2 linked regions of the Microbulbifer sp. A4B17 genome follow. Each later gene encodes a partner of the first gene's protein in a complex. Links are inferred from orthologs where the notes say so. Each region holds a gene or a part of one and is shown in the gene's direction. Other genes may lie near its edges.

Evidence for each region.
Region 2: the proteins of trxA (region 1) and BTJ40_RS11940 are in contact, whole or in part, in an NMR structure (PDB 2IPA), measured with the Bacillus subtilis proteins. The link is inferred for Microbulbifer sp. A4B17 from one-to-one orthologs.

What each region holds. Positions count from the first base shown.
Region 1 is NZ_CP029064.1:239,000-246,006, forward strand. Bases 3,410-6,310 are described here. They hold trxA (thioredoxin TrxA), read left to right. Parts: upstream 3,410-4,645; coding sequence 4,646-4,975; downstream 4,976-6,310. Other genes in these bases: hemW (radical SAM family heme chaperone HemW), read left to right, coding at 3,410-4,497; rho (transcription termination factor Rho), read left to right, coding at 5,341-6,310. In the rest of the region: BTJ40_RS01165 (dynamin family protein), read left to right, coding at 1-25; BTJ40_RS01170 (homoserine O-acetyltransferase), read left to right, coding at 197-1,399; methionine biosynthesis protein MetW, read left to right, coding at 1,399-1,989; BTJ40_RS01180 (DUF4426 domain-containing protein), read left to right, coding at 2,129-2,578; rdgB (RdgB/HAM1 family non-canonical purine NTP pyrophosphatase), read left to right, coding at 2,673-3,290; more of hemW, read left to right, coding at 3,274-3,409; more of rho, read left to right, coding at 6,311-6,600; BTJ40_RS01205 (RNA-binding protein), read left to right, coding at 6,871-7,007. UniProt on the Bacillus subtilis protein: Participates in various redox reactions through the reversible oxidation of its active center dithiol to a disulfide and catalyzes dithiol-disulfide exchange reactions.
Region 2 is NZ_CP029064.1:2,678,586-2,685,523, forward strand. The notes cover bases 2,232-5,063. They hold BTJ40_RS11940 (arsenate reductase ArsC), read left to right. Parts: upstream 2,232-3,349; coding sequence 3,350-3,778; downstream 3,779-5,063. Other genes in these bases: BTJ40_RS11930 (carboxy terminal-processing peptidase), read left to right, coding at 2,232-2,344; xthA (exodeoxyribonuclease III), read left to right, coding at 2,436-3,251; BTJ40_RS11945 (metalloregulator ArsR/SmtB family transcription factor), read left to right, coding at 3,775-4,119; BTJ40_RS11950 (ArsJ-associated glyceraldehyde-3-phosphate dehydrogenase), read left to right, coding at 4,205-5,063. Also shown: more of BTJ40_RS11930, read left to right, coding at 245-2,231; more of BTJ40_RS11950, read left to right, coding at 5,064-5,209; organoarsenical effux MFS transporter ArsJ, read left to right, coding at 5,337-6,584; BTJ40_RS11960 (cytochrome b), read right to left, coding at 6,859-6,938. UniProt on the Bacillus subtilis protein: Catalyzes the reduction of arsenate [As(V)] to arsenite [As(III)]. In vitro, can dephosphorylate para-nitrophenyl phosphate (pNPP).

The sequences.
Region 1 (7,007 bases):
TTTGAAGGCCTCCCATACCACCTGAATCGGGTGCTGAGGAGTTTCTGAGAGCCCGCCAGGGATTTTACGGAATTAGCCAGAGGCTCCCAATTGTTATTGGTTCTGACTGGCATTTGTTATAAGTTGCAGTGTTCTCGTTCACTGATTGCTTAGGCATTTGCCAAGCAATACCTTTCAACATGACAGATACAGTACCTTGTCAACGGAAAATTCTACCGCTTCCCCGAAAGCTCAAGCTGCCACTACCGATGATGCTGGCTCAGTGGGTCTTGTCGAGCCCAAAAGTCACAGCTTTAGTGAGCCGCTGGAACTGGCCTGTGGCCGAGTGCTCAAAAATTACACTCTGGTTTACGAGACCTACGGCGAACTCAATGGAGCAAAGAGTAATGCAGTCCTGATCTGTCACGCGCTTTCGGGACACCATCACGCTGCAGGGCGACACAATGCCGAGGATAAGCGTCCGGGTTGGTGGGACCATTACATCGGTCCAGGCAAGCCGATCGATACCGATCATTTTTTCGTAGTGTCCGTTAATAATCTCGGTGGTTGTCACGGGTCTACGGGTCCCATATCCATAAACCCGGAGACCGGCACTACCTGGGGGCCGGACTTCCCATCGCTGCGCGTGCGCGATTGGGTTCACAGCCAAGCTCGCCTGGCGGATATTTTGGGTATTCATCAATGGGCAGCTGTGATAGGTGGCAGTCTCGGCGGGATGCAGGCGATGCGCTGGTCTCTGGAATACCCCGAGCGTCTGCGCCATTGCGTGGTTATTGCCTCTGCCATGAAGTTGTCTGCACAAAATATCGCCTTTAATGAGACGGCGCGTCAGGCGATTACATCCGACCCGGATTTTTGTGACGGGCACTATCTGCAAGAGGGTAAGTTGCCCCGTCGAGGCCTGGCCGTTGCGCGTATGATCGGTCATATCACTTATCTTTCCGACGACGGCTTGGGGCGGAAGTTTGGCCGTGAATTGCGCAGTGGCAGCTTTCAACAGGGGTCGGATGAAGAAGTGGAATTTCAAATACAGAGCTATTTACGCCACCAGGGAGCGAGTTTCTCCAACACTTTCGACCCCAACACCTACATCCTGATGACACGAGCGCTGGATTTCTTCGATTTGGCGCGGGAGTACGATGATGACCCGGTAGAGGCCTTCTCCCATGCAAAGTGTCGCTTTTTATTGGTGTCATTCACTTCTGACTGGCGCTTTGCACCTGAGCGCTCCCGGGAAATTGCCGATGCACTGATGCATGCGGATATACCGGTGAGTTATGCCGAGGTGGAGTCGGCAATGGGGCACGACGCCTTCCTGCTACCCAATACCCGCTATGAAGGGGTATTTCGGGCCTATATGCAGCGAGTTGCGGCCGACATTGCTGAGGAGGTGTGCTGATGAGGATAGATTTGGATGTGATCCAGGGCTGGATTACACCTGGCAGCCGGGTTCTCGATCTCGGCTGTGGCGACGGTGCGCTGCTCGAGCAGCTAGGGATAAACAAGAACGTTAAAGGCTATGGCCTTGAAATCGATCCCGAGCAAATTGAGCGTTGCGTTGCCCGTGGCGTCAATGTTGTCGAGCAAAACCTGAATACGGGGTTGGGCAATTTTGCCGACGGCAGCTTTGATGCCGTGGTCATGACCCAGGCACTACAAACCCTGAGCAAGCCACACTTGGTTGTGGAGGAGATGCTCAGGGTCGGCCGGGATTGCATCATAACTTTTCCCAACTTTGGACAGTGGAAGGCTCGCTGGCACCTCGCATTTTCCGGGCGTATGCCGGTATCTGATTTATTACCTTACGAGTGGTATAACACGCCCAATATTCATTTTTGTACTTTTACTGACTTTGAGGTGTTGTGTCGGGAAAACAGCTGGACCATCCTGCATCGCCAGGTGGTTTCTGAGTCCTTGGCGGGCCGGGCACTCAAAGACTTTTTACCAAATTTGTTTGGTGAGACAGCCATATATCATCTAACTCGCTAAACTAAGATTTGCGCCAGCTCTTTTGTGGAGGACTTTGGCGCGAGGGACAGATTGAGTGAAGGGCACCCAGGGGCCCTGACTGGAGTTGACCACCGAACTTATTGGTAGAGGTGGCGGCTATAACAACTGGAGGTGGAGTGTGAAACGTATCCTTGCCGTGGCTGCTTCTGTGGCCCTGCTATTTTTGTCTGCCGGCGCTGCTGCGCAGGAAGCACGTATAATTAAAAATTATGTTGATTTTGGCGACTATCGAGTGGTCTATTCAGTGTTCAACAGCGATTTTATCCAGCCGGACATCGCGCGTCAGTACCAGTTGGCGCGGGCAAAAGACCGGGCCTATGTGAATGTCTCTGTAGTTAAGAAGGATGGCGGAACACATGGTCTCAGCGCTGAGATGTCTGGGACAGCAACTAATCTGATCCAGCAGTCGAGGCCGCTTAAGTTTAAGGAAATCCGGGAAGGGGATGCTGTGTATTATCTCGCGCCCCTACGATTTGAGGCTGAGGAAACCCTCACCTTTAACGTAGATGTCAAACTGCCCAATGGTAAAAATGAGACGATCAGCTTCCGTCGCAAACTGGATCGCTAGTAATGCAATGAGATTCCGCTGGCTTGGGTGCCCGCCGAATCCACTCCCTATGAATTGTAATGCGGGCTCAGGCCCGCTTTTTATTTGAAGTGACATGTTAAATAAAATTGTTCTTGCCAGTGGTAATGCCGGCAAACTTCGCGAATTTTCACAGCTGTTTGCCTCGTGGGAGGTAGAGGTTCTGCCCCAATCTGAGTTTGGGGTGAATGACGCTGATGAAACTGGGCTGAGCTTTATTGAAAATGCCTTGATCAAAGCTCGCCATGCCAGCCGCATCAGTGGCTTGCCGGCGTTGGCGGATGATTCAGGCTTGGCGGTGGATGCATTACGCGGCGCACCGGGAATCTACTCTGCGCGTTACTCGGGAGTAGGAGCTACGGATGAGAAAAACAATGCAAAGCTGTTGGAAGCCCTTAGCGATGCCGAGACAGACCAGCGCACCGCCAGTTTCCACTGTGCCCTGGCTTTTGTGCGCCAATGGGACGACCCGGTGCCATTGGTATGCAGCGCTAAGTGGAGCGGTACGATTTTACGGGAGCCCGCAGGGGATCAGGGGTTTGGCTATGACCCGCTGTTCTTTGTTGAGTCCGAGGGGATGACTTCTGCTGAGTTGCCGAGGGAGGCGAAGAATCGCCTGAGCCACCGGGCCAAGGCCATGGCCCAATTTGAACTTTTGTGGCGACAGAATATGCAGGGTGCCGACCTTGCCTGATAACAGCGCCGTATTACAACTGCCGCCGCTCAGTCTGTATATTCACATTCCCTGGTGTGTACGCAAATGCCCATACTGTGATTTCAACTCCCACCAGGCCGATAGAGATCGCGTTAACTCAGATTATGCCCTGCCGGAATCTGAATATGTGGAGCAGTTGCGCCTTGACCTGGTAAGCCAGCTGCCCTGGGTACAGGGGCGTAAATTGCAGTCCATATTTTTTGGCGGCGGCACACCGAGCCTGTTTTCCCCACAAGCAATTGGGAAGATCCTGGAAGGTGCCGAGCAAGTGGTCGGATTTGCGGACGATATCGAAATCACCCTGGAGGCTAACCCCGGCACTTTTGAACAGGCCAAGTTCACCGGCTACCGGGCTGTCGGGGTTAACCGCCTGTCCATTGGAGTGCAGAGTTTCGACTCCAACCAATTGCAGCAGCTGGGACGTATTCACAGCGGTGAAGAGGCCGAGAGTGCTCTGGCAATGGCGCGCCGAGCAGGCTTTGAGAATATTAACCTCGACTTGATGCACGGATTGCCCAAACAGACTGAAGAGGAAGCCCTCAATGATTTGCGTCGGGCAATTTCCCTGGCCCCAGAGCATATCTCCTGGTACCAGCTAACAATTGAGCCAAACACGGCATTTTACAGTGCGCCGCCGGTTACCCCCGGCTCGCAGATGATTGCCAGTATGCAGGGCAGTGGGCGAGAACTGCTCGCGTCGGAGGGTTATTGCCGCTACGAGGTGTCGGCTTACAGTAAATCCCAACTCGAGTCCCGCCACAATATTAACTACTGGTCTTTCGGAGACTATTTGGGTATTGGTGCCGGTGCTCATGGCAAGGTGACTCTGGTGGAAAGTGGACAAATTTTGCGCAGTCGACGTACTCGCACACCGAAGGATTACCTGTCCATTGGCAGGCAGCAACCAGGGTTGCTGCACAGCGCTTTATCTGAACCCCATACTGATCAGGTTGAGAGTGAGGATTTGCCGCTGGAGTTTCTGATGAATACCCTTCGCCTAGTGGGGGGGGTTCCCAGCGAGACTTTTACACATTACACCGGGTTGCCACTGTCTGAACTGCAAAAACAGTGGCCCACTCTGATAGCTATGGAGCTTGTGGAGTGTTTAGACGAGCGAATTGCCGCCAGTGCTTTTGGCTTTGACTATATCGATGAGGTCCTGCAGCGTTTCCTGGAACAGACGTAAGTCTGTTGGCAGGAGAGACTTGAAATCCCATTTTGCGCCCCAATTTTGAGGGCAATGGTGCATCGCAGCTGTAAAACCACTGCTGTGACCGTGAGAAGATGCGTTGGCTGTGCCCTCGCATCGAGAAACTAAAGAACAGGAATGCAATATGAGCGAGCACTCAATCATCAACGTATCTGACGCTGAATTCGAAGCAGAAGTTCTCAAAGCTGAAGGCCCTGTGCTGGTAGACTTCTGGGCACAGTGGTGCGGCCCGTGCAAGATGATCGCTCCAGTGCTGGAAGACCTGGCTGGCCACTACGGCGATAAGTTGAAGATCGTAAAAGTAGACGTTGATGCCAACAAAGAGAGCCCGGCAAAATATAATGTCCGCGGTATCCCCACACTACTGTTGTTCAAGGGTGGCAATGTAGAAGGCACTAAAGTCGGCGCATTGTCCCGCGCACAGCTGACTGAATTTATCGACAGCCAGCTGTAAGACTGTCGTTTCTATCCTGCAAAGGGGTAAATTTCTTTGCAGGATGGGAAACACCCGTTATACTGGCTGTAATTCTGAAATAGTTCAGCGGTCTTGAATTAAGTGAGACGAGCTGACAAAACGCCCCTCCACAGGGTCCCTGACCATCCCCGGTGCGTATACTCCTCGAGTTGAACTTGTTCTGATAATGCTCCATAAATTGATTATGGAGAGCATAAGTTTACTGAGTACTGTGGTCTTGGTAGAAAAAGGTACCTAGGTGTTTCGGGTAAATAGACGAGCTAATCTCTAATTATCAAACCCCTCCTCAAAATTTCAGGCGTGTCCGCGCCAAATGACAACAGAAACATTAATAAGCAATTGGTATGAATCTCTCCGAATTAAAAACCAAACCCATTGAAGAGTTGATTGAAATAGCCAAAGGCATGGGCCTGGAAAACCTGGCCCGTTCTCGCAAGCAGGATATTATTTTCAATATTCTCAAGCGACACGCCAAAAGCGGTGAAGATATTTATGGCGACGGCGTATTAGAAATCCTTCAAGACGGTTTTGGATTTTTGCGTTCTGCTGACTCCTCTTATCTCGCGGGACCGGATGATATATATGTATCTCCAAGTCAGATTCGCCGATTTAATTTACGTACGGGCGACTCAATTTCCGGAAAGATTCGCCCACCGAAAGAAGGCGAAAGATATTTTGCTTTATTAAAAGTTAACGAAATTAATTTTGACAAACCGGAAAACGCACGTAACAAAATTCTTTTCGAAAACCTCACTCCTCTCTTCCCCAACGATCGCCTCACCCTCGAGTGCGGAAACGGCTCCTCCGAAGACCTGATTGGTCGTATTATTGATCTTGTTGCTCCGATCGGAAAAGGCCAGCGCGGTTTGATTGTTGCGCCGCCGAAGGCGGGTAAAACGATTATGTTGCAAAATATGGCGCAAGCCATTACGCGCAATAATCCAGAATGCCATTTGATCGTATTGCTGATTGATGAGCGCCCTGAGGAAGTGACAGAAATGCAGCGCTCCGTGCGGGGTGAGGTTGTTGCCTCTACTTTTGATGAGCCACCGGCGCGTCACGTACAAGTAGCGGAAATGGTAATTGAAAAAGCCAAGCGCCTGGTAGAGCACAAGAAAGATGTGGTTATCTTGCTCGACTCTATCACCCGCTTGGCTCGCGCTTACAACACAACAGTTCCTAGCTCCGGTAAAGTATTAACCGGTGGTGTTGATGCCCACGCCTTAGAGCGTCCGAAGCGCTTCTTTGGTGCTGCGCGAAACATTGAAGAAGGCGGAAGTCTATCTATTATTGCTACTGCGCTTATCGATACCGGCTCGAAAATGGACGAAGTGATTTTCGAGGAGTTCAAAGGTACTGGTAATATGGAATTGCAGCTGGATCGCAAGATTGCTGAAAAACGCGTATATCCAGCCATTAATGTGCGCAGATCCGGCACTCGCCGGGAAGAGTTGTTAATGCCAGAGGGCGAGCTACAGCGCGTGTGGATTTTACGTAAGCTGTTACACGATATGGAAGATGTGGCATCGACTGAATTCCTAGTGGATAAATTGAAAGATTTCAAGACAAATGATGAATTCTTCCTATCCATGAAACGGAAATAATTGTTGTATATAAAGTTGCGTCTATAAAGGCGCTCTTTATTTACTTAAAGCAGAATAAGGCGGTTAATTGCGTCTATTACTGTTGAAAAGGCGAGCTATAAGGCATATAAAGTTCCACATTGTGGCGCTTGATATGGATTTTAGGCAACGCGCCTTACTGAATTGGCCCAGGAGTTTCTCCGAAAGGGCCAATCTCAAATGGTTAATCTGGTGGAGCTGGTTATCCATTTGTGACTGCACGACAGCCCACACACCTAGTGAGAACCTTTTGTGAATATCTATATTGGAAATCTGGCCTACGCGGTAACCTCTGACGACCTGCACGAAGCTTTCGGTGCATTCGGAGAGATCTCTCGGGCTACTGTTATCACCGACCGTGAGACTGGCCGCTCTAAAGGCTTCGGTTT
Region 2 (6,938 bases), 2.4 Mb from region 1 along the record:
AAGTTACATAATTGCGATGATGACCATACATACTCATGCCTTCAAAACGAGAAAATATGCCTCAAAATCACACCTTTTAAGAAAGCTATTTTGCTAAATCCCAGGCTGGGGAAAAAGATCCATCTCTGATTAGAGGTATTTCATGCCCTTTGGAGCTTTCAGCCTTTATACTTGTCCTAAGCTATAGGTCGCCGAGCCATAAGGGCCGGACGCCTATGAAGTAGGACGTATAAAGAGACTCCCTATGCTTACCAATCGGATCGCCGCTTACTTTTCCGGCTTCTTGGTCATTGGCCTTCTTTCCACAAGCGTTCTGGCAGAGCCAGAGCGATTGGCCCCCGAAGAGGGTCAAGGTGGTACCGCACAAGAGATAGTCAGCAAACTTGAAATGCTGCACTACAACAAAATCAAAATCGGCGACGAAATGTCCGAGAATTTGTGGAACGAGTACATAGATGCACTCGACCCCACCAAGAGTTACTTCCTCGCCTCAGATATTGATGAATTCCGAGAGTGGCAAGCAAAGATGGATGACCAGCTTCGCGCCGGTGATGTCACTGCTGGGTTCAGCATCTACAACCGCTTCCGCCTGCGCATGGGGGATCGCTTGGACAACATTCTGTCCGAATTGGAAAAAGGCCTGCCCGCCTATGATTTTTCCCGGGAAGAAACCCTGGAGCTGGATCGAGAGGAAAGCCAGTGGCCCAACTCGATCAGCGCTGCCGATGAGCTTTGGCGCAAACGCTTAAAAAGCAGCATCCTGAATCTTCGACTAACCGGAAAATCCGATGAGGATATTCAGGATCTTCTGGTACGCCGTTACAAAGGCCAGAAGAAACGCCTTGAGCAGCAGAAGAGTGACGACGTATTTGAACTCTATATGAACTCGCTGACTCGTCTCTACGACCCGCACAGTAACTACCTGTCACCACGCTCATTGGAGAACTTTAATATGAGCATGTCCCTCTCCCTGGAGGGGATCGGTGCAGTGCTGCAAGCAGACGAGGAATACACCAAAGTTGCACGCCTGGTCCACGGAGGGCCTGCCGATCGCACTGGCAAGATTAAACCCAACGACAAAATCGTGGGTGTTGGCCAGGATAAAGAAGGTGAAATGGTCGATGTCGTAGGCTGGCGCCTGGACGATGTCGTGGACCTGATTCGCGGCAAGGCTGGCACTTACGTACGCCTGGAGACTATCCCCACCGGTGGTGACGGTACTCACAAGACTATCCTGATCAAGCGCAGCAAAGTGAAGCTGGAAGATCAGGCAGCCAAGAAGGCGGTGTTTGAATTCTCTGACGGCAGTAAGAATTACAAGATCGGTGTGATTAACCTGCCGACCTTCTATATTGACTTTGACGCCTATCGTCGCCGCGACCCCAACTATAAGAGCACCACGCGAGACGTTGCCCGTCTGCTGAGTGAGCTCAAAGAGGAGAAGGTTGACGGTATTATCCTGGATCTTCGCAACAATGGCGGTGGTTCACTGCAAGAAGCCACCATGCTCACAGACCTGTTTATTGATCAGGGCCCTGTTGTGCAGATCCGCCATGCCAATGAGCAGATTTCCCGCCACAACCGCTCGCGCTCCCGCGCCATGTATCGCGGGCCGCTGATGGTATTGATTAATCGCTTGTCGGCCTCTGCATCCGAGATCTTTGCCGGTGCAATTCAGGATTACAACCGAGGCTTGGTGGTAGGCAACCAATCGTTTGGTAAGGGCACTGTGCAAACTATGGCTCCCCTGAAGGAAGGCCAATTAAAAATTACCCAGTCCAAGTTCTACCGGGTTTCCGGAGACAGCACACAGCACGCGGGAGTAAAGCCGGACATCGATATGCCACAGCTGATTGATGCCGAAAATGTAGGTGAAAGTGCTTACGATACTGCCCTGCCCTGGGATCGTATCCACGCTGTGCCTCATGCAAAGTATTTCAACTTGAAGATGCTGATCCCGAACTTGATTACCAAGCACAACAAGCGCACGGAAACAGATCCAGATTTTGTTTTCCTGCGCGATCAGTTCAAATTCGACGCCGAGCGGGCTGACAAGAAGTATGTCTCTCTCAACGAATCAACTAGAGAGAATGAGCGCAAGTCCGTCAATCAGCGATTGCTGGATATGGAAAACCGCCGCCGCAAAGCTAAAGGCCTTGAGCCCTACGAGAACTTTGAGGCTTACGAAGAAAGCGAATCTGAAGAAGTGGCCAACATCGGTGGCCCTGTAGAGATCAAGTTGGAAAAAGATCCAATTTTGAATGAAGCGGGCTATATAATGGCGGACTTTATCGGCCTGGCCGATAAGGCCAGCAAGGCCCCGCCCCAGGTTGCCAACTTCTAAATACCGATAGGCACTGGGCGCGGCGTGCGCCCGGTCCGCGAACTAACTCTTAGGTCGGGCTAGCCCGACCTTTTTTATTTTGGGGGAAGAGATGAAGGTTGTTTCCTTTAACGTCAATAGTATTCGCACTCGCCTGCACCAGATGCAGGCCCTGGTAGACAACCATCAGCCCGATATCATCGGCCTACAGGAAACTAAAGTCACCGACGAAGATTTTCCAGTAGATGCGATAAAAGACCTGGGCTATGAGCTAATTTATTTTGGCCAAAAAACACACTACGGCGTCGCCCTGCTCTCACGCCTGCCTTTTATTGATCGCGAATACGGCTTCCCAACCGATGCCAGCGACGCCCAGCGCCGCATGGTTGCCGGAAAGTTTGATATCGGTGGTCCTGAGCCCCTCACGGTTATCAATGGCTATTTCCCGCAAGGTGAAAATCGCGAGCACCCGGTTAAATTCCCGGCAAAGCAAAAGTACTACGCCGACCTGGACACCTACCTGCAAACCACTTGTAAGCCGGAAGCACCTGTATTGGTGATCGGCGATATGAATATTTCACCCAGCGACCAGGATATCGGTATTGGTGAACCCAATCGCAAGCGCTGGCTGCGCGATGGTAAATGCAGCTTCCTTCCAGAAGAGCGCGAGTGGCTTCAAAAAATTGAAGGCTGGGGGCTCACCGACACCTTCCGCGCACAAAATCCAGAAACAGATGATGTATTCAGCTGGTTCGACTACCGCAGCCGTGGGTTCGACCGCGACCCCAGACGCGGCCTGCGTATCGACTTGATTCTCGCCACCAACCCTCTTCTAGAAAAATGTGTCGGGACCGGCGTGGATTACGATATTCGGGCCATGGAGCGCCCATCAGATCACGCCCCCGTATGGGCCGAGTTTAAACTTTAAGCACTCGCTATAGCCCACTGGTTCAGTGGGCTATTTTTAAGACTATGAATATATGGTTTTCCATATATAATTGTTAAAAAGCCAAATGGAGCCCTCCAATGAAAAGGCGTGTTCTGTTTGTATGTGCAGGAGATTCTGCCCGCTCACTGATGGCTGAAGCGCTATTGCGTCATTACGGGGGCAGCTCTTACGAAGCCTGTGGTGCTGGGACCAATGCTCAGGCACCAGATCCACGAGCCCTGCAAGCACTGGAGCACCTGGGAATTTCTACGGAGGGTCTCACTCCCAAAGTGATAGAAGATATGGCCGACCAATCTTTTGATTTGGTCATCACACTTTGCGACAAAAGCCGGCATGAGTATGTGCCCTCCCCAAAAGTCGACAAGGTAATTGCCTGGAACTTTAAGGAGCCGACAAAGCGACACTGCTTCTGCCCTTTTTACACCACGGCACGTGAGCTGAGCACTCGTATCAAATTACTGGTCTTGGCCCAGGCCGAGGCGGATTTACGAAAAAGAGCAGCATGAACCCAGTACAGTTTTACAAATGCCTGGCCGATGATACACGGCTACGCACACTACTCCTTATCGCACACGAGGAAGAGCTTTGCGTGTGCGAGTTAACGTCAGCACTTGGGTTGAGCCAGCCTAAAATTTCAAGGCATCTTGCCTTATTAAGAAGCTCCGACCTCCTCATGGATCGCCGCCAGGGGCAGTGGGTGTTTTATCGGATCAACCCGGACCTGAACGCATGGGCAAAATCTGTACTGTTCGACACCTTGCAGGCGAACCAGCACTTTATTACCGAAGACCTCAATAACCTGATTCAAATGGGAGACCGGCCTGAGCGCACAAGTCTGTGCTGCTGATACTGCTTGCCGATCAAAGATTCAAATTATCCAGATATATATGGTTTCTCATATATGCCTGACAGAAAACGGAGCAAAATTAACAATGACCATCAAAATTGGGATCAATGGATTTGGCCGTATTGGACGGCTGGTACTGCGCGCTGCCTGGGATTGGCCTGAAGTAGAATTTGTCCAGATTAATGACCCTGCCGGCGATGCCACCACACTTGCCCACCTGCTCAACTTTGACTCTGTACACGGGCGATGGCACAAGGAAGCGAAAGCCGCTGGCAACACGATTCAGGTTGATGGGAAAACGATAGTCTGCAGCCGCAACACCACCATCGCAGATACAGATTGGCGCAACTGTGACCTGGTTGTAGAAGCTTCCGGGAAAATGAAAACCACCGAGCTACTCCAGCCGTACCTGGATCAAGGGGTAAAGAAGGTGCTGGTCTCTGCACCAGTTAAAGAGGCTGGAGTACCGAACATTGTCCTTGGAGTGAATCAACATATTTACCAGCCGGACAAACACCAGATTATTACCGCCGCTTCCTGTACGACTAACTGCCTTGCTCCAGTAGTGAAAGTAATCCACGAAAATCTGGGGATCCGCCATGGTTCAATCACCACAATTCACGATATCACCAATACCCAGACCATCCTCGATGCACCCCATGCAGACTTGCGTAGAGCCCGCGCTTGTGGAGCCAGCCTGATTCCTACAACAACGGGTTCAGCTACAGCCATCGCCACCATTTTCCCAGAGCTGTCTGGTCGCCTGAACGGCCACGCCGTTCGTGTTCCCCTCGCAAACGCATCCATTACTGATTGCGTTTTCGAAGTGGAAACCGCCACTACCCCGGAAGCAGTAAACCAACTCTTTAAAGAAGCAGCAGAGGGTGAGCTGAAAGATATTCTCGGCTACGAGGAAAGGCCTCTCGTTTCTGTGGATTACAAAACCGACCCCAGATCGAGCATTATTGATGCCCTCTCCACCATGGTCGTTAACGGCACCCAGGTAAAAGTTTACGCCTGGTATGACAATGAATGGGGTTACGCCAACCGCACGGCGGAATTGGCTCGAATGATTGGCACCATGGGCTAAGCAGCTAAAGTACAACGGGGCCGGAAGGAAAGAACACGCTGCACCTAAGGGGTACTGTAAATACCTTCCCATGAGTTCGTATTTTTTCTTCCCGCTTTTAGTAAGTAGCAGTACACAGAACGAGATCATGCAGTTTCTTCACAACTTATCGTCGCCAATGCGCCAATACCTGCTGGTAACGGGCAATTACTGGGCATTTACTCTGACTGACGGCGCTCTGCGCATGCTGGTGCTGCTGCATTTTCACCAGCTAGGCTACAACCCTTTACAGATTGCCCTGCTTTTCCTTTTCTACGAATTCTTTGGCGTAGTCACTAATCTTGTCGGCGGCTGGCTCGGCGCCCGGATTGGACTCAACCGGACCATGAATTTGGGGCTAGCCTTACAGGTTGTTGCTCTTTCTATGCTGCTGGTACCTAGTCAGTATCTCTCGGTCCCCTTGGTAATGGCCGCCCAAGCCCTTTCCGGTATTGCCAAAGACCTGAATAAAATGAGCGCGAAGAGTTCAATTAAATTGCTGGTTCCCGATCAGGCCAGTGGCGCTTTGTATCGATGGATCGCCCTGCTTACGGGCTCGAAAAATGCTTTAAAGGGCTTGGGCTTTTTTCTTGGTGGTGCCCTACTCGCCGCACTTGGCTTTCAAGGCGCGATTGCCTCGATGGCCATCGCTCTTGGAATAGTTTGGTTAATAAGCCTGAAATATCTTAAGCAGGATTTAGGGAAAGCCAAGGCAAAGAGTCCTTTTAAGGATGTCTTTTCCAAGAGCCCCGCAGTCAACATATTGTCAGCCGCGCGCCTTCTTTTGTTTGCTTCCCGGGATGTCTGGTTTGTTATTGCCCTGCCCGTTTTCCTGGCCAGCCAATTTAATTGGGATCACTGGCAAGTAGGTGCCTTCCTGGCATCCTGGGTGATTGGTTACGGTATTGTGCAAACCCAGGCCCCGATGTTCACAACAACACGCTCTTCTCTACCGCCGGATGGCCGAGCCGCACTTTTCTGGGCAATTGCACTTGCTACCGTGCCAGTATTGATCGCGATCGCGCTATTTAAGGGGGTTGCCCCACAGATTGCAGTCCTGGGTGGACTGTTGATCTTTGCCGTAATTTTCGCCGTAAATTCGTCCCTGCACAGCTATTTGATTGTTGCATATGCGCGGGAAGATGGCGTCTCTATGGATGTCGGCTTCTACTATATGGCAAATGCTACCGGGCGCTTGCTGGGAACATTACTTTCAGGGTGGGTATTTCAAACCAAGGGTTTAGAGGCCTGTCTACTTATTTCCAGCGCCTTCATATTGTTGGCTGCACTGGTATCACTGGGCTTACCTAAACATAAATCCAGTAGTCAGGAAGTTGGCAGTCTAAGTCGAAGCTGATTCACTTGAAGCTAGCTTATCGCCTGCCAGTGACTGCTGGCAGATAAGTTGTGATGCCATTTCAGCTTGAGCGATTCGATAAAACTTGGACTCAGGCATACACCCCATTATCAATAGCACCAACGCAAAGACCAAATACCTCATATAACACCCACCTCAAGTCCAAGTGCACAGCTCCATAGGAACTGCAAAAACTCGAGGTTAAAATGTCTGGATTTGGCGCTCAATGCCTATTTGCCACCACTTTCTGCCAAAACCAGTGTAAGAGTTATAACTATCTAGTCACGGTCATCCTTAGCAAAGTCCGATCCTTTTTGATGTAGTGATGATAGAGGGCGGCCAGAGCGTGCCCCA